DNA from 4 places in the Arthrobacter glycogeni genome. Region 1 is predicted to be linked to each of the others. Evidence: riboswitches for the same ligand, from Rfam matches in the RefSeq annotation. Region 1 holds a riboswitch; each other region holds the start of a gene.
The links. Region 1 has a riboswitch for cyclic di-AMP ahead of ACX80G_RS02110 (M23 family metallopeptidase). Riboswitches for the same ligand answer to the same signal wherever they lie in the genome.
Positions count from the first base shown of each region.

Region 1 (7,226 bases):
CCGGTGGGGCTCGCCTCAGGGCGGCTCTCGTTGTGTGGGCTTTCGCTTTGCCCCGCGTCGTTCAGGGGCGTTTCCCCGGTCTCGGACTCGTTCATCGGGGCTTCGTTCACGAGGCGTCCGACGACGTTGACGCAGCCGCATCGCCGGTGGGGCACTGCCTACGGGCAGCCTCAATGGCCGATTCCATGGCCACACGCTCGCTCGCCTGCTGGCTGCCCACCGCAAGTCCCGCGGCGTAGCCCGCAATGAAGGTGGTCAGCGGCGCGGCGGGCCGAACAATTGAGTGCGCTGCGTCCCCGGCGAGGGACAGGATGGCATCGATGTCGATCGTGGTGCCCTCAAGCTCCAAAGCCTCGATGAGCTGGGCGCTCCATTCCTGAAGGATCTGATCCTGCTTTTTCATCGCTGCTCCTGAGGTTTCGGTCGGTGCCGTGCCTGAGACACCGAGTGATTGGGCGTCAGCCCAGGTGTCGACATCCGCTGTGCTTCCCGGCGGAACGTCAATTGTTCTCCATTGCACCCTAGCAAGGAGTGCCTTCATCGACAGATTCTGGGCTCCACCGCTGGTTTGGGCTGCCATCACGGCGGTGCGGAGGCTCCCCAGTCGGTACAGCGCAGCCAGCGGCTGGTCCCGGCCGCCGTCGTGAGCGACTACTGAGGACTCAGGACACTCTGCTGCCGCTGCCAACAGCACCGGGATGGCCTGCGCGATGCGCGGCATGTCGCAGGCGAGAACCAGCACCCACGGCGTGGTGTCCTCAAGTAAGTGGTCGACGGCGGCGGCCAGGGCTGCTGCTGGCCCACCGAAGGGAGGGGATTCGCGGATGAACTCGCAGTCCTGCGCCATCGAGCCCGCCACGGGGTCCCCCGGCAGTCCGTCGTCACGGTCGGGACCCACCACGATCGTGCGGTGTGCAGCGGCGACTGCATCACATGTGAGACTGAGGAGAGTGCGTCCTCCACGGTGCAGATGTGCCTTCGAGACACCGCCGAGGCGCGACGACCTGCCCCCGGACAGCACTACGGCGTTGAAGTCGAGGGGTGTTGAATTCAAGCGGCGGACTCCGCCCGGAGGAATGCGCTCCACTGCGGTGCTGGCTTCTCAATTTCGCGGAACTGCCACGAAGCGCCGCGCGGTGGTTGCGGGGTTATACGCAGGTGCCAGCCGAGCGAGGTGAGGGTCTTGTCACTCTTGTCATTGTTACACCGGAGGCAGCATGCCACGAGGTTCTCCCAACTGGATGCTCCGCCGCGGGAGCGTGGGAACACATGATCAATAGTTGAAGCGCTCTTCCCGCAGTAGGCGCACAGGTGGTTGTCGCGCCGCAACACTCCCCGGCGGGTCACCACCACGCTGTGGCGGTACGGGATCTTTACGTAGCGGTTCAGCAGGATAACCGAGGGGCGGCCCAGGACGTCGGTGGGTCCCACCACCGGGTCCTCCCCTTCCGCGACCACGCTCGCCTTTCCGGCCAGCACAAGGACCAGCGCCCGGCGGAAGGTCACTACCGCCAATGGCTCATACCCAGCGTTCAGAACGAGAGTGCGCATGCACATTCCTCTTTGCCGACTTCGGGCCTGCGTCCCTGTGGTCCGGGAGAGCAGGACGACAACTGACTTATTGAGAGTAAGGGTAGTTCGACGGATGCCCGGTTTGCTAATCCGGCGGCCCGGCTTAGCGCGTGTCGTCGGAAGACGACCTTGGGACAGCACGGGGATGGTACGCAGGAAGACCCGGGAATCGAAATCCCCGGGTCTTCCTGCGTACAGGGTTGTGTGCCTTAGCCGCCGACGCGGATGAAGACGGGGCCTGAGCCGAGGTCGGCTGGTGCGACGACTGTCTGGTTGCCGTTGAATCCGCCGTGTACGGCCTGTCCACCACCGATGTAGACGGCGATATGGGCCACTCCGGCGCCACCATCTGCATAGTAGATTAGGTCGCCTGGGATGGCCTCGCCAGCGCTGACGGTGCGTCCGAGCGACAGGTAACCGGCTGGCCAGCCATGAAAGTTGATGCCAGCGGCAGCGAGCGCATTGCTGACGAGGCGGGTGCAGTCCTGGGTGACCCCGAGCTGTCCCTGCGCTGCGGCGGCGATGGTGGCTGCCACCCCTGAGGAAACGGCCGGGGCTTTCTTGGCTACTGGCGCCGTCTGGGCCGGCGCGGCCTGGGCTGGCGCCGTCTGGTCCGGCGCGGCCTGCTCGACCTCTACCGCGGGTGCAACAGTTACCGGCTCAACGTCTGCGACCTCGGCGTCTGCGACCTCGGCGCCCGGAACCACGACGGGGGCTTCGTCGATCTCGACGACGGTCTCGACCTGTGCGGTGACCGCTGGTGCCTCGACGACGACTGGTGCTGCTACCGCCTTGACCGGAGTGCGGTTGAAGGCAATCTCTGCGTCGGCCGGAGCCTCGACCACGGCTGGAGCCGCCTGAATCTCCAGAGCCGAGGTGAGGGCCACCCGTTCAACTGACTCGAGCGGGAGGTCGGCGGCGTTGGCCGACACACCACCCGCCAGAACGAGGCCGGATGCTGCGACGATCACAGCTGCCTGACGGCCGACGCCACCGGCGTTTTCGGTTACTGCCTTGGCCAAGGTCGAGAAGCTGGTGTCGTGGCGCTTGTCGGCACGGTGCCGTGCAGTAGCTGCATGTGTAGTCATTGTGAAACTCTCTGGTTTGATTCTCGAGCTCTAGCGGACGCGGACAAAACTGGAGCCGGCGAGGTCGGAGAGCGGATGCAGGATGGTCGCATTGACGCCGTTCATTCCGCTACTGATGACCTGCCCATTACCGACATAGATGGCAACGTGTCCCGGGCGGATGACCAGGTCCCCCGGCTGAGGTGAACCGACCACGTCGCCGTATGCGTAGAACTGCTCGGGCCCGAGGTCCCCAACGGTTTTACCAATCGACCGCAAAGCCACTTCAACCAGAACTGTGCAATCTTGCACTGCGCCGATCTGCGAGTAGGCACTGGCCACAAGAGCCGCGCCGGCTCCATTTGCGGAAGCTTCAACGACCTCCGGCTTTGGAGCGGGGGCTGGAGGAGCTGTGACCGGTGCTGCGACTGGTGCGGGCGCGGGGGCCGTGGGCGCCGCTGCTGGCGCTTCGGCAGCGGGGGGTGCTTCCTGCACAGCGAGCGCCACAACGGCAACTGGAGCAGCAGCCTCGGCTATTGGGTCGACGACGGCCTGGGCACGGGCCCGGACGACTGGTGCAGCTTCCGCTACTGGTGCGGATTCGACTACTGGTGCAGCTTCCACCACGGCGGGCGTTGCGGTAACGGCGGTGCGCTCGAAGGTGATGTCGGCGGCGGCAGCGGCGCTAACAGCGTCGGCGGTGACCGATACGGAGTTGAGGGGGGTGGAGAGGACAACACGCTCCGACTCGCCAATACCGTGTGCTGGCAGTCCGGCGGTCAGGACGAGTCCTGACGCTGCGACAATGACGGCGGCCTGGCGACCTACTGATCCAGCATTTGACGAGACGGCGGTCGAAATGACTGTCAAGGGGCCGTTATGCGGGCGGGCGGCCCGGTGGCGGCCCGGAGAAGAGCTGGTTGACACGTTTGATTGCCTCTCCCAATTGCCTGCGGGGTGAGCTGTCGGATTCGGATGGGAGTCACCCGGTCACATGATTTCCTGCTGGAAGTACGCAACTTAACCCCAAGGATTTCTCGCGAAATCCACTAATTGGTTCCCCCGCCTCTGCCATGCGAATTGTGCGAACGGACCCCGGGCAGTGGCAGAGCTAGGCGATCTGCTCGGGAGTGCCGAACCTGTGAGATTTTGGCACGGGGTTGACGGTACAGCAGATCGAGAGCAATGTCACATTCCGGTCACGGAACGGTGTGTCCTTGGTTACAGCCAGCCCATCGGGTCGACCGTCTGTCCGTCAACCACTACTTCGAAGTGCAGGTGGCAACCGGTTGAGGCGCCGGTACTGCCGCTCTGTGCAACTACCTCGCCACGGCCAACTTTCTGCCCCTCTTTGACGCTGCTGAGGGAGAGGTGGTTGTAGGTGGATTCGAGCCCGTTGCCGTGATCAATCACCACGCGGTTCCCTCCGCCGTAGGGGTGCCACCCGGTGAAGGAGACGGTGCCGGCCGCTGCGGCGAAAACTTCGGTGCCGCAAGAGCTGCTGAAGTCCTGGCCGGAATGGAGCTCACCGCTCATGCCGGTGATCGGGCTAACCCGGTAGCCGAAGGGTGAGGTGACGACTAGATCCCTCATCGGCGCTGACAGGGAACCCCCGGCCGAGGCGGGCACCGCGGCGGATCCTGCCGCGGTCATGATCTCGCTGAGCTTGGCGTCGGCGTCGAACGTACTCTGCAGTGCGGTGCGGCCGAAATCGACCAGCGCGGCGTCAGGAACCGTGATATCGCGGGGGGCGACTGCTGCTTCGACGGTGGAGACGGTCTCGCGGGTGGCGGCAGCCACACCCTCGGCGGGACTGGATGCCGCGGTAGTGGGTAGTGCGATGGTGAGCACCAGACCCGAGGCGGCAGCGGCGATCGCGACCTTCTGGCTCATCCCGGTCAGTGAGAGGTCGTTCCGGACGCGGACGGCACGACGTCGTCGTTCAAGTCGCTGGGCGTCTCGGGGACGCGCGGCGGGTACCGCGGCGGCGGCACGGCGGCGTCCCGAAGCGTTGTGCTTCGACAAAGGGTCCCTTTCGTCTATGCCTGCGAAGTTAGCTGTCGGATTCGAGTCGGGAAAGAACTCGGCCCTGATCTGTTCCGTCGGAGCGGCAGCGGATCTGAGCTTCACCCTAAGGCGGCAGATTAGCCGCCGTTGATGGGTCCTCCGCCCCTGTCACGGGTGATGAGCATCCCGATCCGCTGACAGGGTTAGGCGTGCGGATCAGGTAACGCTGATGTATCAACGCCAGTTTTCCACTATGCGCGACCAGAAGCAAAAGAGATACGTTCGTTATCTTTTCCTGTGGATAACTTGCGGCTACACCGCGCTTTACCGCCCTAAAGTGCCGTTTCGCTGACCGAGACGAAGACGTGCGCGGCGACCTCGGGCGGTAGTTCGAGAGCTCCCTCGATCCCCTCAACCCGGACCGACACATAATCGCCGACGGTTTGCACGCTGATAACCGTTCCCGGCCGCAATCCGCCCTCATCAAGCTGCGACAGCAGCTCGGGATCCACCTGGATGGGCTCGGCCAGGCGGACGAGGGTGACCACCGATCCCAGCGGATTCGTTCCCATCACCGCCAGAAGACTGCGTACACCGGCGGTGAAGTTCTCGGTCGGCGGTCCACCGAGTGCCTCCAGCCCGGGGATGGGGTTGCCGTAGGGCGACTCGGTGGGCTTTCCCAGCAGCTCGTACAGGCGCTGTTCGACCCGTTCGCTCATCACGTGCTCCCAGCGGCATGCCTCTTCGTGAACGTACGCCCAATCGAGGCCGATCACATCGGAAAGCAGTCGTTCAGCGAGGCGGTGTTTACGCATGACACCGATGGCGCGGCGTCGGCCCAGATCAGTGAATTCAAGGTGGCGGTCGCCCGAGACCACCACCAGCCCGTCACGCTCCATCCGCCCGATGGTCTGTGAAACGGTTGGACCTGAGTGGCGGAGCCGTTCGGCGATCCGGGCGCGGAGGGCGACAATGTTCTCCTCCTCCAGTTCCAGGATGGTCCGCAGGTACATCTCAGTGGTATCGATGAGGTCCGTCATGCGGTTCAGCTCCTTGGCACTGGTGCGGGTTGGAACAGCGGGCAGGGTTCGCGGTGCGAGCGCGGCACGTAACGCCAGCGTCGAACGTGAGTTCTCCGCCTCCCAAGGTTAACCTATTTCCTGCTGACCGCGGCAACCAGCCGCCACCACGCACACCCCCGTTGCCTGGTCATAAATGCCGCGGGAGCCAGGCAGTGCGGCAGAATGAAACCCGTTCTAAGTTGCGCGCTTATCCCTTGGAGGAACCATGAGCATTTCCCCGGACCATACGATCCCCGCTGGGCTCCTCCCCGCTGACGGGCGCTTCGGCGCTGGGCCCTCGAAGGTTCGCACCGAGCAATTGGAAGCACTCGCCCAGGCCGGGCACACCCTGCTGGGCACGTCACACCGCCAGGCGCCGGTGCGTCATCTGGTTGGGTCGATCCGGGCTGGCCTGACCCAGCTGTTCAGCGCACCGGATGGCTACGAAGTGATCCTGGGCGTCGGCGGGGCGACTGCGTTCTGGGATGCAGCCTCCTTTGGCTTGATCGACAAAAAAGCCCAGCACCTGTCCTTCGGCGAATTCGGGTCGAAATTCGCCTCAGCTACTGATCGGACGCCGTTCCTTGAAGCGTCGTCGGTGATCACCTCGGCGGCGGGAACCCGGCCGACCCCGCAGGCGGAAGCCGGCGTTGACGTCTACGCCTGGCCACAAAACGAGACGTCCACTGGTGTCGCAGCCCCAGTCCACCGGGTGGACGGAGCCGCGCCGGACGCGCTGGTCCTCATCGACGCAACCTCAGCCGCGGGCGGGCTGGACGTTGATGTGAACGCCTCCGATGTCTACTACTTCGCACCGCAGAAGAACTTCGGATCCGACGGCGGACTGTGGCTGGGGATGTTCTCCCCCGCGGCGCTGGAACGCGCGGACCGGATCGCCGCGAGCGACCGGTGGATCCCCGACTTCCTGAACCTCAAGACAGCCATCGGCAATTCGCTCCTGAACCAGACCTACAACACCCCGTCGCTGGCCACCCTGGTGACCCTCAACGCCCAGGTCGAATGGCTGAACGCCAGCGGCGGGCTCGGGTTCGCCGCCGCCCGGACCGCCGAGTCAGCGGGCAGGGTCTACCAGTGGGCCGAAGCGTCCGACGTCGCAACCCCCTTCGTGACCCGCGTCGAGGACCGCTCCAATGTCATTACGACAATTGATTTCGACGAATCGGTCGATGCAGCACTGCTGGCGAAGGTGCTGCGAAACAACGGCATTGTCGACGTCGAACCGTACCGGAAGCTGGGCCGCAACCAGTTGCGCATCGCCACGTTCGTCTCGATCGAACCGGACGACGTATCAGCGCTGCTGACGTGTATTGATCACGTCGTCGGCGGCTGACCATCGTCGAAGAGCGTCATGGATCGGTGACCGGGTCCCCAAAATCGGTCACGATCCGCAGCCGGCGGCGGGGTGACCCGTCGAAGCGAAGTCGCAGGTGGTGGGCCCGCCAGGCCCAGATCATCCCGGCCAGCGCAGCGATAAGTCCCGCCGCTGCTGCGACGGCGA
Region 1 is NZ_JBTNDV010000001.1:454,672-461,897, forward strand. It holds gene ACX80G_RS02085 (molybdopterin molybdotransferase MoeA) at 1-95, opposite strand, end outside; gene mobA (NTP transferase domain-containing protein) at 107-1,054, opposite strand; gene ACX80G_RS02095 (HNH endonuclease) at 1,051-1,551, opposite strand; gene ACX80G_RS02100 (NlpC/P60 family protein) at 1,782-2,660, opposite strand; gene ACX80G_RS02105 (NlpC/P60 family protein) at 2,691-3,566, opposite strand; cyclic di-AMP (ydaO/yuaA leader) riboswitch at 3,572-3,736, opposite strand; gene ACX80G_RS02110 (M23 family metallopeptidase) at 3,861-4,664, opposite strand; cyclic di-AMP (ydaO/yuaA leader) riboswitch at 4,667-4,840, opposite strand; gene ACX80G_RS02115 (iron-dependent transcriptional repressor DtxR) at 4,979-5,686, opposite strand; gene serC (phosphoserine transaminase) at 5,934-7,058, shown strand; gene ACX80G_RS02125 (MFS transporter) at 7,075-7,226, opposite strand, start outside.

Region 2 (7,226 bases), on a different contig from region 1:
CGAAGGATTCGTCGCCGAAGACGGGTAGATCCCGCCATTCGATCCGCAGGTCGCCGCTTTCGACGTACTTGTCCACGAGGGGTGGGAGAGTATCGCGGGCAAACAGTCCGCAGAAAGGGCAGCGGTAGTCTGCGTACTCAATCATCACCACAGGCGCGTCGACATCGCCGAGCGCTGTCGGGTCATCCGCTATTCTGCGGGAGACGTCCAGTTCTGTTTCACTGGACTCGGGAGAGTTTTGGGTCTCCGGCACTGCCTGGGCATTCTGGGAGACTCCTCCCTGGTAGGCAAGGATGCCAACAAACAACAACAGGACGGCTGAAGCGAAGGCGGCGATCACCACAATGATGGTTCGTCGATGTGGACCACCACTGGAGGGTGTTTGGTGCGACGACATTCAGACTCCTGACCTACATAGGTTGATCGTAATGTTTATACATTTACTCTACGGGTGGCGTCGGGCGATACGAAATCAATCGTTTATAGCGCAGTTCTGCTGTTTTCCCAGCGGCCGCTGGGCAGCAGAATGCTTCAGTTGCAGCGACTCTTCGACGCTGGACTCCGCTGGAATGGTGTGTCGCGAGGCCGAAGCAGCCGGGCCAGGCCCCCCTTCGCGGACTAACCAACATATTGCTTGCCTGCACGTGCAAGGGGGTGTCCGGTCACTCGGTGTGACCGGACACCCCCTTCATGCTCCGGGTATTGAATCGCAAAGGTAGGAAACAGGGGTGCCTAGTTCGTAGGTATCCCGTCTCGCCCTACCCGCACGTCGTTACGCGTCCGGTACATGCACCTGTCTAGCCATTGACCCGGTAGTACATCGAGCCAGAGCCGACATCGACGCTTTCGATGACGGTCTGATTCCCATTCCACCCGCTGTGTACGGCCTCTCCGTTTCCGAGATAAACGGCGTTGTGCGAGAAGCCCATCCCTCCATCGGCGTAGTAGATGAAGTCCCCGGGCTGAGGAGTTGAGACCGGGGTCGCGTAGGTCATCAAGGACTCTGGTGACTCATCCCCCACGCCCTGCTTGCCAACTGCCCGCAAAGCAACTTCGCCGAGAACGGTGCAGTCCTGCGTTGCACCCATCTGTGCCATTGCAGCGTCGAGGATCGCTTCATTGACGGAAGATGGGGCGGCTTCATCTTCGTAGATGATCGACTCAACGACGGACGCAAGATAGATCCCGCCGGAGGGAGTGGACGCGGATGCAGCAGCGGATGCGGCGGTGGGTGCGGCGGTGGGTGTTGCAGTGGATGCGGCAGCGACGGTCGGTTCGTTGTCCAAACCCCCTGCTGCGGAAAGCACGATGACGTCGCCCGGATAGATGACGGAGTCCAGGCTGAGGCCATTCAGAGACAGGATTGTGGCCAGACTGACGTCGTGGCGTTTTCCGATCAGTCCGAGGGTATCCCCTGATGAGACTGTGTACGTCCGTGCCTCGGCGGCGGCTCCGGCGGCGGGCAGCGCGTTCGATGGCGAAACCGTCGTCGCGGCGATTCCTGTAACCGGATCGGAGGCTACAGCTCCTGCCTGCGCGGGCAACGCCATACCGAGGAGCAAGCCTGAGCCGACCACGAAAACAGCTGCCTGTCGGCCGGCGATTTGACCCTGCCCGGCGGTCCCCTTCACGATGATGGACATTGTGCTGCAGTTCGCCCGGTGTCGGCCTCGTGTATTTCCTATTGACATGTGTCTACCTCTCCCAATACCTACGAGGTGAGCTGTCGGATTCGGGTGGGAGCCACCCGGTCGCCGGATGTGGATGTCCGGACGACTTAACCCCAAGGATCTGTTGGACCCGTTATTGGTTCCCCCGCCTCTGCCGGAGCTTTCTGATCTTCGTACCTTGGCCAGCGGCAGAGTTCGGTAATAGGCCAAGGGTGCCGAATCGTTTGAAGGGCACCTCATCAAGCTACACGAAATTTGGTCTTATGTCACAATCTCATAACGATTTACTCAGGCGGGAATATTCGGCGCAGGGCGCGGCAACAGATTGTCGAACGCGGGTGACGGTTCATGACCCACCCGGAAACATCGCGCCAATAGTGACTGACATATAATGTATAGACATTTAAGCAAAAAGGAAAGTCGACGTCGGTGGCCTGGCAGCACGCGGGACCCGGTAGTGGGGGTGGAGTGCCGGGATGGGCAGCGCGTCGACAGCGACCACCACCCAGGACAAATCATGTCAAGCCGTTGCTCGCGTGGGTCGGTATCGCAGGGCGACCGCTCCCGACTGGAACTCATGGCGATCCACGAGCTTGAGCGGGATTCGCTCGCGCAGGCGGGCGAGCAACATTGGCCCGTGTCCGGCAAGGACCGGGTGAACAACGAACTCGTACTCGTCGATCAGTCCCAGGTCCGCCAGCGCCAGGGGGAGCGTCACGCCACCCACGTACAGGCCCTTGCCTGGCTCCTGCTTGAGCTGTTGAACCGCTTGCCTCAAGTCGCCTCGCAGTAGGTCGGCATTCCAATCGACCCCAGTCAGTGTGCTCGACACGACGTACTTCTTCGCCCGGTCGATAGTCTCGGCGAACGGGATTTCCCACTCATCCATCCAGTCGGGCCACGGGCCCGCGGCCGGCTTCCGCCACGCCGACTCCATCATCTCGTACGTCACCCGGCCGAATAGCAGGGCATCGACTCGTTCCATCTCAGCGGTCCAGTAGCGCATCGATTCCTCGTCCGGGGGGAGTCCTGCCTCGTGATGGCAGCAGCCGTCGAGCGTGACGTTGATCGAGTATCGAAGTGGTCTCATCTCGTTGCTCTTCCTTGATGTGCGCCGCGCGTGCACCGAATCTAGATGACTGCCGGCGCGGTCCTATCATCGGCGCCCCGATCGCACCTGCTCAACACCGTCGTGGTGCGAACCAGACCGCAGACCGAGCGCGCGACTGATTCGGCGATCGGCCTGCAGCGATGGCGAGTAGGCTCGTGTCACCGAATGCGCGGAGCCATGGCTCGCCGGAGAGTGACTTCCATACAGGCCAAGTGCGTCCTTAATGACAGGCCGCCAACCGCTCTCCGTGGTCGCCTCCGGTGAGACGTCGGTGGCTGCCAGTGGGCAGATCGCGATAGTGGTTCCTGCTGGCGCCGCGCGGTGATTCGTCCACTCCTGACTTGTCCGGGCTCTGACCCTACTTATGGGGCTACGCCTCAATAGACCCTTACCCTGCTGCCTCGATCTTCTTCTTGAGATGGTAGTCGGATTACCCGGTTATGAGACACCTACGCGCACCGCGACGCATACTGGACTCATGGCACGTACCCCGGATCACAACCCATCATCATCCGAAGAGCCTCACACATCGATAGCGCAATCTGGATCCCGACCGAGGCGGAGATCATGGGTGGTCCCGGTCTCAATCCTTGCCGGAGTCCTCGTCAGCGTCGTGTTTGCTGCGCTTAATGCACTGCAACTGGGGTCATTACAACGTGCACTGGACGGACTCGCGATGCCGGAGACGTTCATGACCGGATATCAGCCGGGGTACGTGGGACAGGTCCAGTCGCTTATGACCGACGAACTTTATGAGCAGTATGGCGCCGCGCACTACCTATGGGGTGTGCTGTTCCCCGTGGTTTTCGCCGCTACTCTGGTCCTGCTCATCTGGCGCCTCACAGCACGTCGACGGATCAGGTGGTTGCTTCTGCCAATTCCGGTAATTTACCTGTGTGTGGACATCGCCGAGAACATTCTCATCGAGACGATGTTCGCCGCGATTCCGGTCGATCCGGGCACGGTGGCGATAGCGTCAGCCTTCACGGTACTGAAATTTGTTCTCCTGGCAGCATGCTTCGCCGTCATCCTCATTGCACTGCAAGTTAGACCACGAAGCACATAGCTGCGCAGCCCGTAGTACCTCCACGCGACAAAACGTTTATACATTTGGGCAATTGGGTTAGCGTGTACTTCAAATGGGTCGCACGTGTCTGGCGACGCACAGCCGGGCCCAACGCACATGACGTCTAGCTGGGCTTGGCGTCAAGAAAGGAACCACTATGTCCACTAACAAACTTTCGCTGACAGCCAGTGCAGCGGGCGCGCCCGGGGTACTGCTGCATGGTGCGGGACAGGGGGTGTTGGACGGGTTGTCCAGCGTCCTGCGCAGCGGGATCAATACGATGGCCGCTCTCCCCGACGGCACGGCCATCGAGATCATCATCCAGGGACGTGGTGTGGCATTGCTGGCCGCGGGATCGGAACTGACTGCGGAAGTTGCTGGTGTCCTCGAAAAAGGACTGCGGGTGCTGGCGTGCGAAAACAGCATGCGCTCGGTCGAGGTGGAGTCGCACCAATTGCTGCCGGGGGTAGGCGTAGTGCCCGCTGCCACTGCACACCTGGCAGCTCGTCAGTGGGAGGGATGGGCCTACGTTCGGCTCTGAGTCCGCGAGCGTCGGCGCCAGTTGAAGGAGTCCTCAACCCGCATCTCAAGAGTGGTGGGTAGGGCGGTCAAGCCGGGGCGGCGTTGCTTCCGTTCGAATTTGAGGACCGTATTAGTCCTTCAATTGAATCAGCCGAAGAACTGTACGCCGGAATCGGTTCAACGAACGTTGCACCCCAAGAGCCCTCTGCCGCTGCCAGCTCTGCGGTTGAAGTGGGTGGAACTTTCTGACCATGCAGAGGAAGTGCTGCGTCCTTGCATTTCCTCATTCAAGCCGATACCCTAGGGGGTATACTATCCCGGAACTAGGAGGCACCATGTGTCGGACAACGACATGTAAACAATGCGGAAAGACAACCTGGGCAGGATGCGGCCAGCACGTCGATCAGGTAATGCGGGGCGTGCCAAGTTCTCAGCAATGTCGCGGCCACGTAAAGGAAGCCAAAGGAAAAGAAGGAATCTTCTCACGGCTATTCCTGCGACGGTAAAATCGCGGCCAGATCCGTGCAACCAATTCAAATCCGGTGTCACCAATAAACTCGCCGTTATCTGAAACGGCGCGTGTCACGGGTGTCGGCGTACTTGATCCCCTCACACGGCGCCGTGGCCTGGCACTGAATTGAAACGCCGGGTGATCGCCAACAACCAGGATTGCGGCAACTGCTGCCCCTAACCACACGCAGTCGGGATTCCACCGCGTGTGGTTAGGGGCAGCAGTTATGCCCGCCGCTCAGTCCCTCGCTGCGCGGATGGCGGATCGTAGGCCCGAGATTGCCGGCAGGCCCGCCAAGCCCATCCCGTTGCTGTAGACCCGGCAGGAGATCGCCGGTTCGCCTGAGGCCGAAAAGGCATCCTGACCGTCCAGGACGAAGGTTGGAGAACCATGAAAATCCAGAGCCTTCGCCTGACCATCGGTGCTGACTACCCGTAGGCGTATCGTCGTGGCATCGAGGGACTCGAGGGCAAGCGCCCGTGCGAACAAAGCTCGCGCGGCTTCTGTATTGGGGCAGCCGGTGATGACGCGCAATTCACATTCCACGAGGGCCTTCTCCTTCACTCAAAGCTGTGATAGATCTTTGCAGCAGGTCCGCCAGTAAATCGCTCGCCCTCCCAAGGTTCAGCTGATGTCAGCCTTCTGTTAATGCCCGGCCTTCACGCACTGAGGTGGTGATCTGTGCTGCGCATGCGTAAGGCTACGACCAAACCGGAGATTGCTGTGAGAATGGCGATCACGGCAACTGCCGTGGGTATTCCATAGGCGTCGGCGAGGATGCCGGATAGCAGCGCTCCGATTGCGAAGCCGCCGTCGCGCCACAGCCTGTAGATACCGACGGACCTCGCCCGCCAAACCGGATGGGCAACATCGCCGATGGCGGCCAGCAACGCGGGGTACACCATAGCCGTCCCGGCGCCAAGCAAGATCGCCGCTGTTAGCCAGATCTCGAAGTCCTGGCCCGCAGCCACCATTCCAAGCGCCACCGCCTGGACGATCATGCCGCCAGCGATCAGCGGCTTGCGCCCGATCCGGTCGGAGAGGGCCCCGGTGATCAGTTGCCCAGCCCCCCACACGGCTGGGTAGGTGGCAGCGAGGACAGCGATTTGTTCAATGCTGAGCCCGGCGGCGGCGAATAGAACGGGGAACAGGCCCCAGGCCAGGCCATCGTTGAGGTTGTTCACCATGCCCGCCTGGCTAACCGAGGACAATGACCTGTCGCGAAAGCTGGTCAGAGTGAAAATGTTGCGGTTACTGAGCCCTGGGTGGTTCCCGTCGTGAAGCGGTGCGTGGGCGGCGGCTTCAGCGGTGGCGTGGTGGTGGGTTTCGCGCACGGTCAGGACAGACAAGCCAAGTCCAACGGCGATGAAGGCTGCGCCGAGGAGGAAAGGGCCGGGGCGCAACCCGTACTCGGACGCGATGTAACCCGTCGCGAGGGCTGTGCTGGCGACGCCGAGATAGCCAGCGGCCTCGTTCAGACCCATAGCCATACCCCGACGTTCGTGACCCACCAGGTCCATCTTCATGATCACTGTAGTGGACCAGGTTAGACCTTGGCTGATCCCCAGGACTACGTTGGCCCCGACAATCCACTCCCAGGAGGGCGCGAAGATCAACAGCACCGGCACCGGGAGGGCAATGAGCCAGCCAGCAACCAGGACGGGCTTGCGGCCGTGACGGTCGGAAAGGGAACCGGCGAAGTAATTGGTGGCCGCTTTTGCCAGACCGAATGCGAGGATGTAGGTCAAGGCCGCCGTGTACTGGTCGAGGTGGAAGACTTCCTCCGCGAGGAGGGGCAGTATGGTGCGTTCCTGGCCGAGGGTGCCGCCGACGAGGGCGTTCACCGCCACGAGCAGCATAAACTGGGCGAAATTTTGTCGCAGACCCAGAACAATGTTTCCGGCTGTCCCGGATTGTGGACGGGAGGGGGTGCGATCGGTCATCTGTTGCGCACTCCGTATGGCTCGGTCGGACGTCGGCGGCGGCGACCCGGTTTCCCGGGCCACCGCCGCCGACGAGTGGATTCTGGTGCTGTCCGGTTATGTTGCGGAGGCTGCCAGGTTCTGGTGTTCAGCCCAGGCCGCGTAGCTCCCATCGAGTTCGACGATGTCGTAGCCAGCACGGCGCAGGGCACTAGCGGCGACCGAGTTCCTGACGCCGCTTTGGCAGTACGTCACGATGGTACCCTCGGCAGGCAGCTGGTCGAGGTGCCACATGACGCGTCCACCGCTCAGCTGGCTGGATCCGGGGACGTGCCCTGCCGTGTGTTCGGTGCGGTTACGGACATCCAGCACCAAGGCTGCATCGAAGGTGTCCAGTTCCTCCGGCTGGATCAGGCGGGGGGTG
Region 2 is NZ_JBTNDV010000015.1:68,945-76,170, forward strand. It holds gene ACX80G_RS14945 (DsbA family protein) at 1-397, opposite strand, end outside; gene ACX80G_RS14950 (LysM peptidoglycan-binding domain-containing protein) at 798-1,643, opposite strand; cyclic di-AMP (ydaO/yuaA leader) riboswitch at 1,695-1,842, opposite strand; gene ACX80G_RS14955 (dihydrofolate reductase family protein) at 2,191-2,760, opposite strand; gene ACX80G_RS14960 (hypothetical protein) at 3,353-3,847, shown strand; gene ACX80G_RS14965 (DsrE family protein) at 4,005-4,388, shown strand; gene ACX80G_RS17135 (DUF8730 family Cys-rich protein) at 4,705-4,875, shown strand; gene ACX80G_RS14970 (hypothetical protein) at 5,118-5,426, opposite strand; gene ACX80G_RS14975 (MFS transporter) at 5,540-6,823, opposite strand; gene ACX80G_RS14980 (MBL fold metallo-hydrolase) at 6,920-7,226, opposite strand, start outside.
Region 2: it holds a riboswitch for cyclic di-AMP, as region 1 does, so the genes downstream of both, ACX80G_RS14950 (LysM peptidoglycan-binding domain-containing protein) here and ACX80G_RS02110 (M23 family metallopeptidase) in region 1, are expected to answer to the same signal.

Region 3 (7,226 bases), on a different contig from region 1:
TCCGACGTTACCCGCGGGATCGGTGGCGCGGACGTTGAAAGTGTAAGTCCCGTTGAGCTGTGGGTCGTAGCTCTTTGGTGAGGCACAGGTTGGATCCCAGTCGGGGTTGCTTGGCACCAGCTGGCATTCGAAGCTGACACTTGGCTCCGGGGACGTGAAGTTCACGGTTGGGGTGGTGTCGGCGGTCGGGTTGGACGGGAAAGGCGCCACAATAGCGACGGGCGGAGCGACCGTGTCCAATTTGAAGGTGAGCGTTCCCGAGATGAGATATTGGGGAATCGTGGGATCAACCGGTTCACCCGTTGCTGGGTCCACTGTGTATTCGGGATTGGGTGTTCGGGCCTGGACCCTGTGGGTACCGGATGTGAGGGCTGTGTCCAGGAGAACCGAGTATGCGCCAGCGGTGGTGGTGGTCGTTGCAGCTGGAGCCGTGGCGCCATCCACTAGCAACTCCACCGTCGCTTCGCTGACGCCGACGCCCGGTACGGTTCCGGTGAGGGTCGGCCTGGTCACATTGGTGATGTTGTCTGTGCCTGATTTTCCACTGTCGCTCGCCGGCGCGAGGTCGGGGGTCGAAGGGGCGGCGTCGGCACCGTTGAAGATCAGGCCTTGGACGGTGAAGGTGTTGACGGTAAGGGTGTTGACGCCGGGACCGCCGGCGTCCGGGCCGTCCACCCGCACGAAGTTGTTTCCGGTCGGTGCACCGGTGACGGCGCGTGCTGTGTTGATGTCGCCAAGCGTTCCTGGCGCTGCGCCAACTTGCTTCAGGAAGGTCGATGTCGTGCTGTCTGAGTTGTCGCCCAGGAAGGCTTGCCCGACGCTGGCCCAATCGCAGGGCTGCTGGGGTGTGGGTGCGCAGACTCCGGCGTCAATGGTTTGCTTGATGCGTCCGGCCGTTGCCACCTTCGGGTCTTGCTCGGCGACGAACGTGTTGACACCGTAGGGGTGCGTAATGGTGTAGCTGGCGCCTGGCTGGAGGTCCTCGACGATGAACCGAAGCCGGCCGAAGCCCATCTGCTCGCCAGCCGTTACGACACCGTTCAGGTGGGCACCTTCCAGTGCCGCTTCGTAGAGCCCAAGCTTTCCGCCGGATGCCCCTGCGTTGAACCAGAACGCTTCTTCCGGAAAATTATCGGGGTAGGACGCCGGGGAGTTTGGGTCCGGCGGTTCAGCCAGGCAACCAGCTCCGGCCATGTAGCACAGCTGAAGTTTGACGTTGCCGTCTGAATACCAGGTGGGAAATCCATTCTGGGGGTCGACCGGGCTCATGCCCGCCGTCGCAGCCAACGCAGGCACGGCAGCCAAAGGGGCCATGGATGCGGCCAGCAGGGAGGCAACAGTCACGGTGGCGAACCGGCGCAGGAAAGTCTTCCGACGGCCCTGCCCTGCACCTCGGTGCAGACCGGGTTCATCCCCAGTATTCCCTGTCTGCCAACCCCGAGCGGTTTTGCTGTTCACTGCCGACATGATGATTCCCCTTACTGGTTCCGGTGCTCCCGGCTACGCCGTGAAGTCACTGCAGGCTGCCATTAGTTCTGGCGCCTCCAATGTTGACGAACCAACCATGGGAAAACCTTGCCCGGGACCATCAATTCGGGGCCATGCGGGCGGGACGCACCGCCCGCATAATTACCACTAAATGGCCTCACGCCGAAACACAGTGACCCTCAGTGAACGAGGAAGCGCGGCTCCGGTGAGGTCGGCATCCGATTCTCGTCCTGACACCACTGGATGACTTGTCCTCCACCCAGGAGACTTACCCACTTAATACATGTCGCCGTCCGGCAGCACCTGCGGGCAGGTAACCATTAGGTATGGATACCGTGAGGACATTTCAAAAGCTTGGCGGCATAGCATGCCGGAGGGAACCTTCCCGTGCCGGGCTCGGTAGGGTCAATTTCCGGGCCGCACTGCTTGTAGCGCCGCGCGAACTGATGGCGGCTCTGGCCGGAAAACGCAATGACTGGCAGCGAAATGTAACCCGGGGAGTAATCCGGATCATCGATCCGCGCACGCAATCCATCATCGAGGCGGTCGCCCGTCGCCGCCACCGGGGGCACACAACGGCACACTGGCTCCGTGACCTAAATGTGACAAAACCTCATAGCGATAGGTACAGTAGACGGCACGCTCTGTTCCGTTCAACTCAGCGTCCTCCCGACAGATTGCCTAATTCTGCCGCTGCCGCGAGGTCCGTTCGCATACATCCGGCAGAAGCGGGGGAACCAGTAGTGGTCGTCGTAAGACGGCCTAGGGGTAAAGGTGCGGTATCGCACCCGGGTGGCTCCCATCCGAATCCGACAGCTAACTTCGCAGGCACTGGGAGAGGCAACATCATCATGTCCAAGAACCGTTATATCGCGCGCCACCGTGCAACCCCGCCAAGCGCCATGCAGACCGTATCCAAGGCAGTCAGCTCACATGCCGGCTCCATCGGCCGTCCGGCAGCGGTTGTCGTCGCCGCATCAGGTCTGATGTTGAGCGCCGGGCTGCCAGCTAACGCTGCAGGCGAAGTCGACGTCCAGGCCGCGCCGGCATCTGTCGCCCAGGCCTCCAGCGCACCAGCCCCCGGAGCCTCCACTCACACGGTTCAGCCCGGAGATACTCTCGGCAGCATTGCCGGCACCTACGGCGTCAGCGTTGAGTCGATTTTCGCCGCCAACGGGCTCGGCTGGGACTCGGTCATCTTCCCAGGCGACGTCATCTCGCTGACCGGCAACACTGGCCAGTCAAGCCAGTTAGCACCAGTAGCAGCACCGGCGCCAGCTTCAGCAGCAGCGCCAGCCCCGGCGATCCAGGTAGCTGCACCGGCGGCCCCCGCTGAGACCAGCACGCTGGGTATCACCACCGCCTCGGAGGACATCCAGCCAATCGGTGCGGCGTCCACCGGCGGACAGGTATCGAGCGCAGGTATCGCCGGAACGGCCCAGTCAATGATCGGCGCACCGTACGTCTACGGTGGCACCAGCTCAACCGCTGGCTGGGACTGCTCAGGCTTCGTGCAGTGGGTCTACGCCCAGCACGGCATCGATCTGCCCCGCACCAGCCAGGCACAGATGGGTGCGCTGACCCCCACCAGCAACCCTCAGCCAGGTGACCTCGTCGTCCAGAACGGCGGCGGACACATCGGCATCTATATCGGTGACGGCCAGATGGTCAGCGCACTGAACCCAAGCCAGGGAACCCTGGTCCACGCGGTCAGCGCTATGCCACTGGTTGGGTACTACACGCTCTAAACCTTCCATACCGTCGCGGCGGTCTGGAGAAGTACCATGAAGGCGCCACCGGAAACATCCGGTGGCGCCTTTGTGCTTCGTCTGTGAATCGGTCACCCGTGGTTAAATGACACCAGTTCGTACGGCACTCTCGACGTCACTTGCGCATGCGAAATCTTCTTGCTGCTCTTGTCATAGGGTCACGCTTGCTCCGTCGGAGAGACTCGCTGCGTCGTACCAGCGAAGAACCCGCAATGCCCTAAGGGTGTTCCACCGACTCGATGTACCATCGGGTTCTTCGAATCGAAAGTGGACCGCCCCGGGGTGAGGGTTTTCCAGCAGCCAATGTCCATTTGACTGACGCTTGGTACGAACTTGATCGACTGCCTCAACCAGCCTCGGATCGGCCGGTCCGCCGCGGAGAGCGAAGTAGCTCGTCGCTTTGAGCAGGTCGTAGTGCCAGCGTGGAGGGTAAGAGAACTGGAGCCATCGAGGGTTCACTACCTCGCCTGTGCGCAACGACCGGAACAGACCGCGTCGAAGCAGAAATTCCTCGCCCCCGTGGCGAGCCCGCCTGACCTCGTCGGATCCACCGGTGCGTCGCTCCCACCTCAGTAAAGCGTCAATTACGTCAAGAGTACTGGCGAACGATCCCGGCGCCGAACGCGACTCGGCCCAGCAGTTCCAGCCTCCGTCAGGCAGTTGGTCGGCCACGAGCCGCTTGACCACCGGATCGATGTTGATGCCAAGGTAGGTACCGATCAGGACAACGCCGGCGTTGATGCAGCAGTCGACTTCCCCGGCGAAGAAAGGCAACCCGTCATACTCCCACCGGCAGTTGCGGTCGACCAACTGTGCCGTCTCTAGCATCACCGCACTGTCCGGCGGTACGCCAAGTGGCACAGATCGAGCAGCACGGGGTAGGTAGCGATCCATGGTTGCTCAGGGTGCTCACCTGGCGTCTCGGTCTGGTCTGTGGTGGGCGACGGGAACGGCGGCGGTGGCTTGCCGGCAGCCAAGGCCCGCGCGGTACTCTCGGCGAACGCAGCGGTATTAGGAAAGCATGCCCCGTCCGCCCATTGTCCGTCGGGCGCCCGCAGCGCGAGCAGCCTAGCGCCCCACCCTTCGTGCTCCACCCTCGCCCGCACAGCTACCACCTCATCCCGCAGGGCGTCGAGGAGGTCGCGTAGCACCTGCCAACGGATCGCTGGATCGCCCTGCAGCAGCCACCGCACCACCGGGTCGTCCACAGCCATCGGCGGCGTCCGAGGAACGTAGGGAACGTACTTCTTCAGCGAAGTCTCCACTGTCGCACTGTAATTGAAGGCAATGGCGCAGTAAAGAGGCATAGGGATCGGATATCCACCCCCACGCCAGAATGGTCTCGTCCCGCGCCAGCGTGGACGATAGCCGCGGCTCTGCCTTCGTGCTTTCCGGTCAGACGGCTCACCGGTAGGGTGAATCAATGACACAGGCGGCTGGCGACGGTGCAGGAGCAAACAACGGCGTGCGGCGGGGAATTACCGAGCCCGCCCACCAGGGTGACGAGTCGACCACCACCCTGGGCTTCCTCCAACGTCAACGCGATCTGGTCGCCTGGAAGGTCGGGGACGTCGACGACGACGCCCTACGCTCCGTCGCGACCCCCACCGGGCTCACCCCGCACGGCCTGGTACGTCATCTCGAGAATGTTGAACGGTCCTGGCTAAGGGACGTCTTCGCGGGGGAGCAAGGTCTTACCTACGACTGGTCCGACGCCGATCCGGACGGCGAATTCCACGTCGCCCCCGATATTTCGATGCAGCGGCTCCTTCAGGACTATTCAGCCGAATCGGGCCGCTGCGACGCCGTCGTCCGGGCCGCCCCTTCGTTGGATGCAAGGTCCTCCCGCGACGACTACACACTCCGGTGGATCCTGCAGCACCTGATCGAGGAGACTGCACGCCACCTCGGCCACCTTGATGTATTGCGGGAACAAGCGGACGGCGCAGTCGGTGAAGAGCCAATGATCAGGGACTAACGAGCCAGGGAACAACGAGCCAGTGACTAACGAGCCCGGAATTATCGGGCCAGACATGAGCAAACCGCGGACCGACGAGCCAGACATCAATAAACCAGGAATCTGACGGGGAGGCGCCAGCTAGCCCTGGTAGTGCCGGGCGAGCCGGGCCAAACCCTCATCGATCGACACGGCCGGCGTCCACGCCAGCAACTCTCGGGTCCGGCGCTGATCAAACCAGTGGGCGGTGGACAGCTGTTCGGCAAGGAACCGGGTCATCGGTGGTTCGCTCTCAAGGCCGCGCCGCTGCCACACCAGCTCCACCAACGATCCAGCCACCCGCGCCGCCCGACCCGGAACCGTCCAACGCGGCGGCTGCACCCCGCCAGCCCGGCAGATCCCCGCAATCAGCTCGCCGATGGGCCGCGGCTCACCGTTGGTGACCACCACCGCCTGCCCCGCCAACCGGTCCATGCCGTAAAGCGCTGCGGCTATCGCTGCTGCGGCATTGTCTACATAGGTGGTATCCACCAGGGCCGTCCCGCCATCCAGCAACGGTAGACGCCCCGCACGGGCACGCTCAATCACTCGCTCCACCAACTGGGTATCCCCAGGACCCCACACGATGTGGGGTCGGACAGCTGCAACCCGGAAATCCTCGCTGTCGGCCGCCAGGGCGAGCAGTTCGGCCCTTCCCTTGGTCTGGGCGTAATGACCCCGCACCAAGCCCGGCGTCGCGCTCGTGGCACTTTGTCCGACCAGCGCCGCTCCGACATGCGCCACGGACGGGGAGGAAATGAGGACGAAGTCCCGGATCCCGGCGGATCTAGCAGCGGAGAGCAGCAGCCGGGTCCCCTCCACATTGACTGTTTCGAAATCCGCTGCAGCACCGGCAAATGACACCTTGGCCGCGAGATGTACCACCGCATCCATGCCCCGCACCGCCCGCCGGATCGCCTCCGGATCGGTAACCGATCCCAGCCAATCATCGACGCCGGCCAACCCCGACGGCCGACGCTGAAACGTCCGTAGCTCATGCCCCTGGGATCGGAGTAGATCCGCTGTCACCCTGCCCAGCATCCCGCTGGCACCGGTGACGAGAACCCTCACAGCGAGCCGATCTTCCCGCCGGCGAGCACCCTAGCCGCCCATGCGGCGACCCGGGTCCTGTCGATTTTCGCGTTGTGCCGGATGTCCGTTGGCAGCAACGGAACAGCCAGCACCGCCGACAGCTCAACTCCGGCGGACTGTGCTGCCGTGCGCGCACCGGTGGCAAGGGACTCCGGCGCCAGCCCTGACGTGGTGGCCGGCGGCACAGTCTCGACGACGGCGACTACCACCTGCGTACCGGCCGGCCCAACACCGACCACCGCCGCCAGCCCGACGGCGTCGACCGTTTCGAGCGCCTGCTCAACCCCCACCGGGGTGACAACGCCGGTTGGCGCGGTGATGATGTGGGGGAGCCTGCCCTCGACCCAGAGCTTGCCGTCACAGTCGAAATGGCCCACGTCTCCGGTCCGGTGCCAGCCGCCCGTCCGTGAGCTATCACTCTGGGTGATCCACAACCGGTGATAGCGCTCTTTCACATGTGGGGCGCTGATCAGAATCTCGCCGGTGACCCCGGCATCGGTGGTCGGGTCGCCGTCGGCGGTACCCGCCTGGTTGAGGGGACTGACGGTGATCTGCGCACCCGAGACGGCTCTGCCGACGCAGACCCCGTTCCCCGCGCCGATCACCCTCCCGGCTGCCGCATCGGCTTCGGCCGAAAGGATCATCCCGAGGTCGATGTCGGTGACGGGCAACGCTTCGGTCATCCCGTAGGGCGTGTGCAGCGACGCCTTGGGAAGGACGCCAAACAGTTCGGTCAGCAACCGTGACGGCACGGGAGCCCCTGCCGACAGCAGCAGTGACACGCCGGCCAGTGCGTCTCGATGAGCGGCAGTCAGCTCGCTCCGGGTGGCGAGAATGTTCCTGAGCGCCGCTGGGGACGCAAACACTGCGGTGGCGCTGAT
Region 3 is NZ_JBTNDV010000006.1:14,031-21,256, forward strand. It holds gene ACX80G_RS07955 (Ig-like domain-containing protein) at 1-1,458, opposite strand, end outside; cyclic di-AMP (ydaO/yuaA leader) riboswitch at 2,173-2,333, shown strand; gene ACX80G_RS07960 (C40 family peptidase) at 2,340-3,236, shown strand; gene ACX80G_RS07965 (hypothetical protein) at 3,408-4,085, opposite strand; gene ACX80G_RS07970 (hypothetical protein) at 4,085-4,522, opposite strand; gene ACX80G_RS07975 (DinB family protein) at 4,681-5,235, shown strand; gene ACX80G_RS07980 (NAD-dependent epimerase/dehydratase family protein) at 5,356-6,324, opposite strand; gene ACX80G_RS07985 (alpha/beta fold hydrolase) at 6,321-7,226, opposite strand, start outside.
Region 3: it holds a riboswitch for cyclic di-AMP, as region 1 does, so the genes downstream of both, ACX80G_RS07960 (C40 family peptidase) here and ACX80G_RS02110 (M23 family metallopeptidase) in region 1, are expected to answer to the same signal.

Region 4 (7,226 bases), on a different contig from region 1:
GACCGATAGTCCCTGGGCTTCAGCGTGAAACTCCGCGCTCATTTGCAGCGCGGGCATGGTGGCGTCAAGCGCTGGATTATAGAAGAAGGGCAGAGAGATCCTGTCGGTGCGGGTGCCCGGTGAAATAACACGGTGCAGTGTTGCCTTGAGGTAGCCGTTGGTGGCCAGCTCGAGCATCTCCCCGATGTTCACAACGAATGTTCCCGGAACGTCAGGGACGTCGATCCACTTCCCCTGGTAGTCCACCTGAAGGCCACCCTTCCCCGGTTCCACCAGCAGCAGCGTCAGCACGCCGCCGTCGCGATGGGACCCCACGCCTTGTTTGGGCTCGCTGCCGGATTCCCCCGGGTAGCGCACAATTTTGAGCATCGGGAACGCCCTGGAACCAAAGGCTTCATCGAAGCTATCCTCGGGGGCGCCAAGGGACACGGCAAGGGCCCGCAAAAGGTCGAGAGAGATGGTACTCAGGTGCTGTGTCCATTCAGCGACAACCTCTCGCATCCCGGGCAGTTCCGCAGGCCACAAATTGGGCCCTTCCAACCGCCAGTAGTCAGCAACACCTGCACCCGGCTTCACGGCATCGCGCTCGACGCCGATATCGATTTGCTCACGCCAGTCGACCGCCCGATCGGTCAGTTCACCGCCCATTCGGGTGTAGCCCCGGAACTGGGGACTGTGGACGTTTTCGAGCTGCAGTTTTTCTTCCTCCGGGAGTTCGAAGAAGCGGCGGGAAGTGGTAAGCATGGCGTCAACCAGGTCCTGCGGGATTCCGTGGCCAGCCAAGTAGAGGAATCCGACGTCATGCATTGCGTTGCGCAGGTCGTCCCGGAATTGCGACGCGTCCTCCTGGCCTGCGCTCAGCCGCGAGTAGTCCAGGACGGGCAATGATTCGAGTGACAAGTTCTTATAGTCCTTTGGTGCGAATTTTGGAAACCGAAGTCCGTATCCGCTCCAACGTTACGCCGCGAACCGATGGGCCGAACGTTCGCGTTGCGAAATATGTCATTGCTGGTGGGGTCACTGCGGATCGCGGCGGTCTGATTCGGGTTCATAGTCGGCCTCGAGCAATGTCGCTGACAGGTTCCACCCGTTGGGTATCCGTCCGCCGATCTCCCCAGCTTGAGGGTCAGGCCAAAGCTTGTACCCATGAACCCCCTACATGGGCGGAGCCTACTTTCTGGGGTGCTTTCGTCGTAATCGTTCCAGCGCTCGACGGGCCAGTCGGTCACCGTTGTGCGCAGCGGTCTTCAGGAGCGCTCTCCCTTCCTGCCGGTATCCGGAGTGCCATAGCGCCAGTCCGAGGTTGTGGGCTGCATTCGGTTCCCCTGCACCGACGGCCTGGCGGAGCACCGCAATTTCCTCGGAGGTGCGGCCCATCTCACCGTATAGATTCGCCAGGGGAATGAGGACGTCGACGCTGCCCCTAGCTGCATGGTGTTGCAGGAGGGCGACTGCTGCGTGCCCGCTGAGTTCGCCGTCGAGCACTAGTTCAACCGCGGCTTCGGCATTGTTGTCTTTGGCTTCGATTAGAACCTTCAGGGCACTTCGCTGGTTCCCTTGGGCCCGATAGGCGCGGGCCAGGCGTACCGGAACCGTCGGATGGTCGCCGGCTCGCTGGAACCAAAGAATTGCATTCTCGGCGTCGTCTAGTTCCAGGTAGATCTGGCCCAGCGTCGGCGCAGCGTGGGGATCGTTTGCTTCGTAGGCTTTTTTGAGCGGCGCGATGGCCGGCCCGAGTTTGCCTTCGTCCCAAAGGAACGTGCCGTAATTTAGCAGGGCGTCAGTCACGCCGGCGTCGATGGCGAGCAGGTACAGCACCTCGACCGCTTCTGCCTTCGAGATCTTTTGCAGGTCGTTTGCTGCGTTGAATAGCCCATCAGGGTCAGTGAACCGGGCATGTTTAATCGACGCCCGGAAACTGCACTGGCGGTCGTCTTCCTGTCGCATTCCTTCCACCGGTTCACTCTCGCATATCTACGGAGCCTTCGATCGAAAAATGTCGTGACAACTCGGGCCTGGCGACGCAGACCGGAATGATCCGAGTTTGACTTAGGTGAGAAAAAGCCATGCACAGCCGAGATGTTGGTGTGGCAGCTAGACCGCTATTCGTGCCAGCCCAGAGCAATAGGCGATGATGAGGCTTGGAACGTGACTGTCCTGTCCGACTCACCGGTAACTATCAGCCAGCCATGGGCAAGCGAGGACGACCCGGTCCCGGTTCTGGGCAAGCACGGTCCTGCATGCGGGCTCCTGGTTGCTGGAGGAACGCAAAAGTGGCAGGCGTCCTCCGTTCAGGACACCCGCCACTTCCCATCAAGTTTTACGGCAATGTTCCGTAGAGGCTTCGGAGCTAGCCGTTGACTCGCACGAAGTATGAGCCGGCGAGGTCGGACAGCGGGTGCTCGATGGTGAGGTTCGAGCCGTTCATGCCGCTGCTGATGACGTTGCCGTTCCCGACGTAGATACCGATGTGACCGGGACGGACAACGAGGTCACCGGGCGCTGGAGTTGAGACCCGGGTTCCGTACTGATCGAACTGCAGGGGTCCGAGGTCGCCGACGTTCAAGCCGATGGAGCGCAGTGCACGCTCGACGAGAATCGTGCAGTCCTGGATGGAACCGAGCTGCCCGTAAGCCGAAGCGACCAGCGCTCCGCCGACGCCGCTGGCGGAAACCGAAGAGCTTTCAGGTGCGATTGGGGTAATGGAACCGGAAGCCAGGCTCATCATTGCTGGTGCGGCCGGTGCCGGAGCCAATGGCGCTGGAGCAACCGGTGCTGGCGTGAATGCCTGGGCGGCGGCCGCAGCAGGAACGGCGTCTGGAACGACGGCGGCAGCGCTTCCGCCGCCAGTGAGCTGGATCTGCTGCCCTGGGAAGATGACCGAGGCGTACGACAGCCCGTTCTGCGCCAGGAGATTCTCAAGGTTGATCCCGTGCCGTGCTGCGATCGCCCCTAGTGTGTCGCCGGCGACGACCGTATAAGCATCCGCGCCAGCTGCTGGTGCCGAAACGGTTGCTGCCTGCGCGGTAGTTGCGGCGTCCTGAGTATAGGTTCCGGCGTGGGCGGTGGCTCCGACGGAGAAGACGAGGCTGCCGGTCGCGGCTGCGATGATGGCTGGCTTGCCCAGTGCGACGGCGTTGGTCTTCGCGGCCTGAGTCAGGCCCTCGAGGGCGATGGAGTGGGTGGTGATGGCGCGGTGGCGTGCCGGAATGGATGTACGTGACATGGTGTTTTGCCTCTCCCATGCCTGCGGGGTGAGCTGTCGGGTTCGGATGGGAGTCACCCGGCCGTCCGCCACCCGTGTGCTGTCCCGCATTCGCGTACGATGCAGGTTCTGCACTGGACAGTCGGATCGACTTAACCCCGAGGGTCACCGCGTGCGGTGGCCCGGTGGAAACGTGGTTCCCCCGTCCCTGCCATCTGGATTGTGCGAACGGCTCCCGGAGCAGCGGCAGGGCTCGGCATTCTGCGCGGGAATGTGATCTCGGCGGGGTGCCGGGATCACTCGTAAGAGAATACCCCACGCTAGTATTTAAGTCACATTAGGGTAACGGCCTGTGGGCATTGGCGAACCCTAGACCAGATTATTGCTGGTGGTTTGATCTGATGTCCCCGAAGGTCTGACCGTTGTCATTGGAGACCTGGACACCGTCTTCGGTCGCGACCCAGATTCGCAACGTGGAGTCGTCAAGTACGTGGGTTGCGATCGCGGACGCCTCGCCGCGAACTGCCCCCTGTGGGACCCAGGTCAGACCAGCGTCACTACTGGTGTGGATCTGGCCTTCGACTGTGACTCCGGCAGCCTCTCCTCCGGAGAGTGCGGTGAGCATCAGCAAGGGTGCGCTCGGAACGGCGGCCCAGGTTTCGCCGTCGTCGGTCGAGCGTTGCAGGCCTTCCTCGGTGGTTGCCAACACAACGCTGTCCCGGGACGTCGCGGCGAGGTTGAAGGCGGGTATCTGTTCATCCGCGGCTTCCCAGGAGGTACCGTCGGCGCTGATCCGGAGCTGCCCATCGAATCCGACTATTCCACCGTCGGTGGCGGCAAGGGCGTGGAAGTCAGACTCGCCCTGCCTGGATAGCGGCTGCCAGGTCTGGCCCTGGTCTGTCGATCGGATCAGGCCCACCGGGTTCGGTAGGTCGGTTCCCGGGCCGGGATGACCCGATGCGTACAACTCGCCGTTCCCTGCTGGGGTGAAACCCATCAGGTCGATGGTCGGCCCGATCTGGATTGCTGGCGACTCTGAGACGTCAAACAGTCCGTCGTGGGTGGCCAACAGAACCCGGTTCGTGTCCGGGTCCACGCTCATCCCATGGATGTGACCGGCGGGATAACCCTGCGCGTCGGCGTCGGCGGAGTCAACGTCGACGGACTCAGAGGAATCACTACTGTTCGAGCTCGGTGAGACTTACGTAGAGCAAGCAGTGAGCACCAAAAGGCCAACGGTGAGAACGGCCATTTTGGCACCTCGTTGCAGGCGTGGGACGGGGGGTTGGGGGCGAGGCACAGTGGCAATCCTTTGTTGTGACAGAAAAAGTGGGGAGAGGGTGGGAAGGGCCAGATGCCTGGCCCTTCCCTTCGCGAACTAATCTTCGGTTAGAGTTCCGCGAGCAGTTCTTCCATTTCCTGAATTTCGGCTTGCTGGGTTTCCACGATCATCTCAGCGAGGGCGATCGCTTCAGGGTTCTCGCCGTTGTCGATTTCTTCCTGCGCCATGTCCACCGCCCCGTTGTGGTGTGCGGTCATGGATTCCAGGAACATCTGGGCCGCTTCGCCGCCTTCGGCCGCTTCAAGGTCAGCCATCTGATCCTCGTCCATCATTCCGTCCATGCCACCCGTAGACCCCATGTCGTGGCCCTCCATGCCTCCTTCGGGCATGGAGGGGCGATCCCAGGCTTCGAGCCAGCTCGTCATGGTTTCGATCTCGGGGTCTTGCGCAGCCTTGATCCTGGTGGCGAGGTCGATGACACTGGGGCTGATGTTGTCCTTGGTCAGCATCATGTCGCTCATTTCCACCGCCTGCTGGTGGTGGGGAATCATCAGCTGGGCGAACATCGCATCCGCGTCGTTGTGCTCGGCCGATACCTCAGCGCCTGATTCGGTTGAGGGTGCTGATTGCTCAGTGGAGGTCGTTGGCTCGGCCGCCGGGCTGGCCGGGTCGTTGTTGCTTCCGCAGCCCGCCAGGGTGATGACGGCCGCGACGCTCAATGCTGAGAGGGAGAGGTAACGCTTCATGGTGATCTGATCCTTCTGAATTCATCTGATGAATAGTCTGTAGTAGTACCCTTGGTGGGCAGGATGCTGCCTTGGTGAGAGAGCCATTGCGCTAGGCATACCCAAAAGGCAGGCGCCGGTGTCTTACGTCCGGCTGATACAGAGTTGAATCAGTGAAGGAGCAGGGATTGATAGGGTCCGCAACCGGATGAGCGGCGGCCCACGGAGCAGCACCGACCCGGGCACGAGCCGGCCGGAACGTAACAGGAACGCCAGCACTGCGACGACGATGACCGCCAGGAGGCACATCCCCAGCACACCGCCGTCGTTCCCGCACGACCCTCCGCAGCCCTCGCCCATTTCGCCGGTGCCAGCAGGTCCATCCGGGTAAGCGGCGTGAGCGTTGTTCGCCGGGACCCGGTTCTCACCGCTGACCGACGTCGGGAATCCGGCATTCGATGTCGTGGAACTGGCCGGGAGCGCAGCACCATGTGCTGAGGCGCCCTGCGCTGAAGCACCAAGGGTTGGAGCGCCGTGCGTTGACGCGCCGTGACCGCCCATCCACACGTGCATTGCGAGGATTCCGACGATGATGGCGACAAAACCCAGAAAGGTCACGGCTGTTCTCGACAGTGCGAACACTGTCCTCAGCCCAAATGTGCCTGTCACCGCCGTTTCCTTCCAATTCCGTTGATTGTTTCCAGCCTAGTGAATGACTTGCCTCTTCCTCCAATCAGGACGAAGAGGCAAGTCATTCACACAGCCGGGTCGGTGGTGAAGCGTTCGGGGCTCAGGTCGATCCTGCGCAGCAGTTGCGCGTTCAAGGCGACGACGATGGTCGAGACACTCATCAATACTGCTCCCGCCGCGGGCGAGAGCACGAAACCGGCGAAGGCCAACACGCCGGCGGCCAACGGGACGGCAAGCAGGTTGTATCCCGTGGCCCACACCAGGTTCTGGATCATCTTGCGGTAACTGGCCCTGGACAAGTCGATCATTGCCAACACCGATCGTGGATCATTGCCCGCCAGAACGACGCCGGCCGATTCCATTGCGACGTCGGTACCGGCCCCAATCGCGATCCCCACTTCGGCTCGCGCCAACGCGGGGGCGTCATTCACGCCGTCGCCGACCATCGCTACCTTCAAGCCACGGGACTGTAGTTCGGCGACCTTGGAATCCTTGTCCTGGGGCAGTACATCGGCGAAGACTTCGTCAATGCCGAGTTCCATCCCGACGGCGTCCGCGACCTGGCGTGCGTCACCGGTGATCATGGCGACCTTGACACCCCGGGCCTGCAGCGCTTTGACAGCGGCACGGGACTCATCCCTCACTCTGTCCTCAAGCCGAACGGCACCGATGACGGCGTCGTCGCGGACCACATGCAGCACAGATGCGCCGCGGCCGACCCATTCCTGGACGGCAGCAATCATGTCTGAAGGCGTTTCCAGCTGCAGTTCCTTGAGCATATTCGGCCCACCAACGGTGATCTCGGACCCGTTGACCGACGCCCGGACACCGCGCCCTGTCATCGAGGAAAAGCCGCTGCCACGATAACCGAACGCCGTCGATTTGTGGTTGTGTTCGGCCGCCTGGACGATCGCCCGTGCCACCGGATGCTCGCTGTCGGACTCGGCCGCAGCGGCCAAAGCCAACATTTCACCGTCAGTCATTCCTCCAGAGGTGACGGTGGCGGTGACGGCGTGTCGACCTTCGGTGAGAGTTCCGGTCTTGTCGAACAACACCATGTCGATGGTACGCATGCGCTCGAGCGCCATCCTGTCTTTGATCAGCACACCAGCCTTTGCCGCGCGCTCCGTCGAAATGGCGATCACGAGTGGGATGGCGAGCCCAAGGGCGTGCGGGCAGGCGATGACAAGGACGGTGACGGTGCGAATGACCGCATCATCGGGGCTGCCCAGCAGGATCCATGCGATGAAGGTGATGATGCCGGAGATGAGGGCGAAGTAAAATAGCAGTGCTGCCGCCCGGTCGGCGAGGGCCTGGGCTTTCG
Region 4 is NZ_JBTNDV010000007.1:162,719-169,944, forward strand. It holds gene ACX80G_RS09605 (isopenicillin N synthase family dioxygenase) at 1-900, opposite strand, end outside; gene ACX80G_RS09610 (tetratricopeptide repeat protein) at 1,171-1,947, opposite strand; gene ACX80G_RS09615 (LysM peptidoglycan-binding domain-containing protein) at 2,351-3,226, opposite strand; cyclic di-AMP (ydaO/yuaA leader) riboswitch at 3,230-3,442, opposite strand; gene ACX80G_RS09620 (F510_1955 family glycosylhydrolase) at 3,585-4,316, opposite strand; gene ACX80G_RS09625 (DUF305 domain-containing protein) at 4,595-5,233, opposite strand; gene ACX80G_RS09630 (hypothetical protein) at 5,357-5,881, opposite strand; gene ACX80G_RS09635 (heavy metal translocating P-type ATPase) at 5,968-7,226, opposite strand, start outside.
Region 4: it holds a riboswitch for cyclic di-AMP, as region 1 does, so the genes downstream of both, ACX80G_RS09615 (LysM peptidoglycan-binding domain-containing protein) here and ACX80G_RS02110 (M23 family metallopeptidase) in region 1, are expected to answer to the same signal.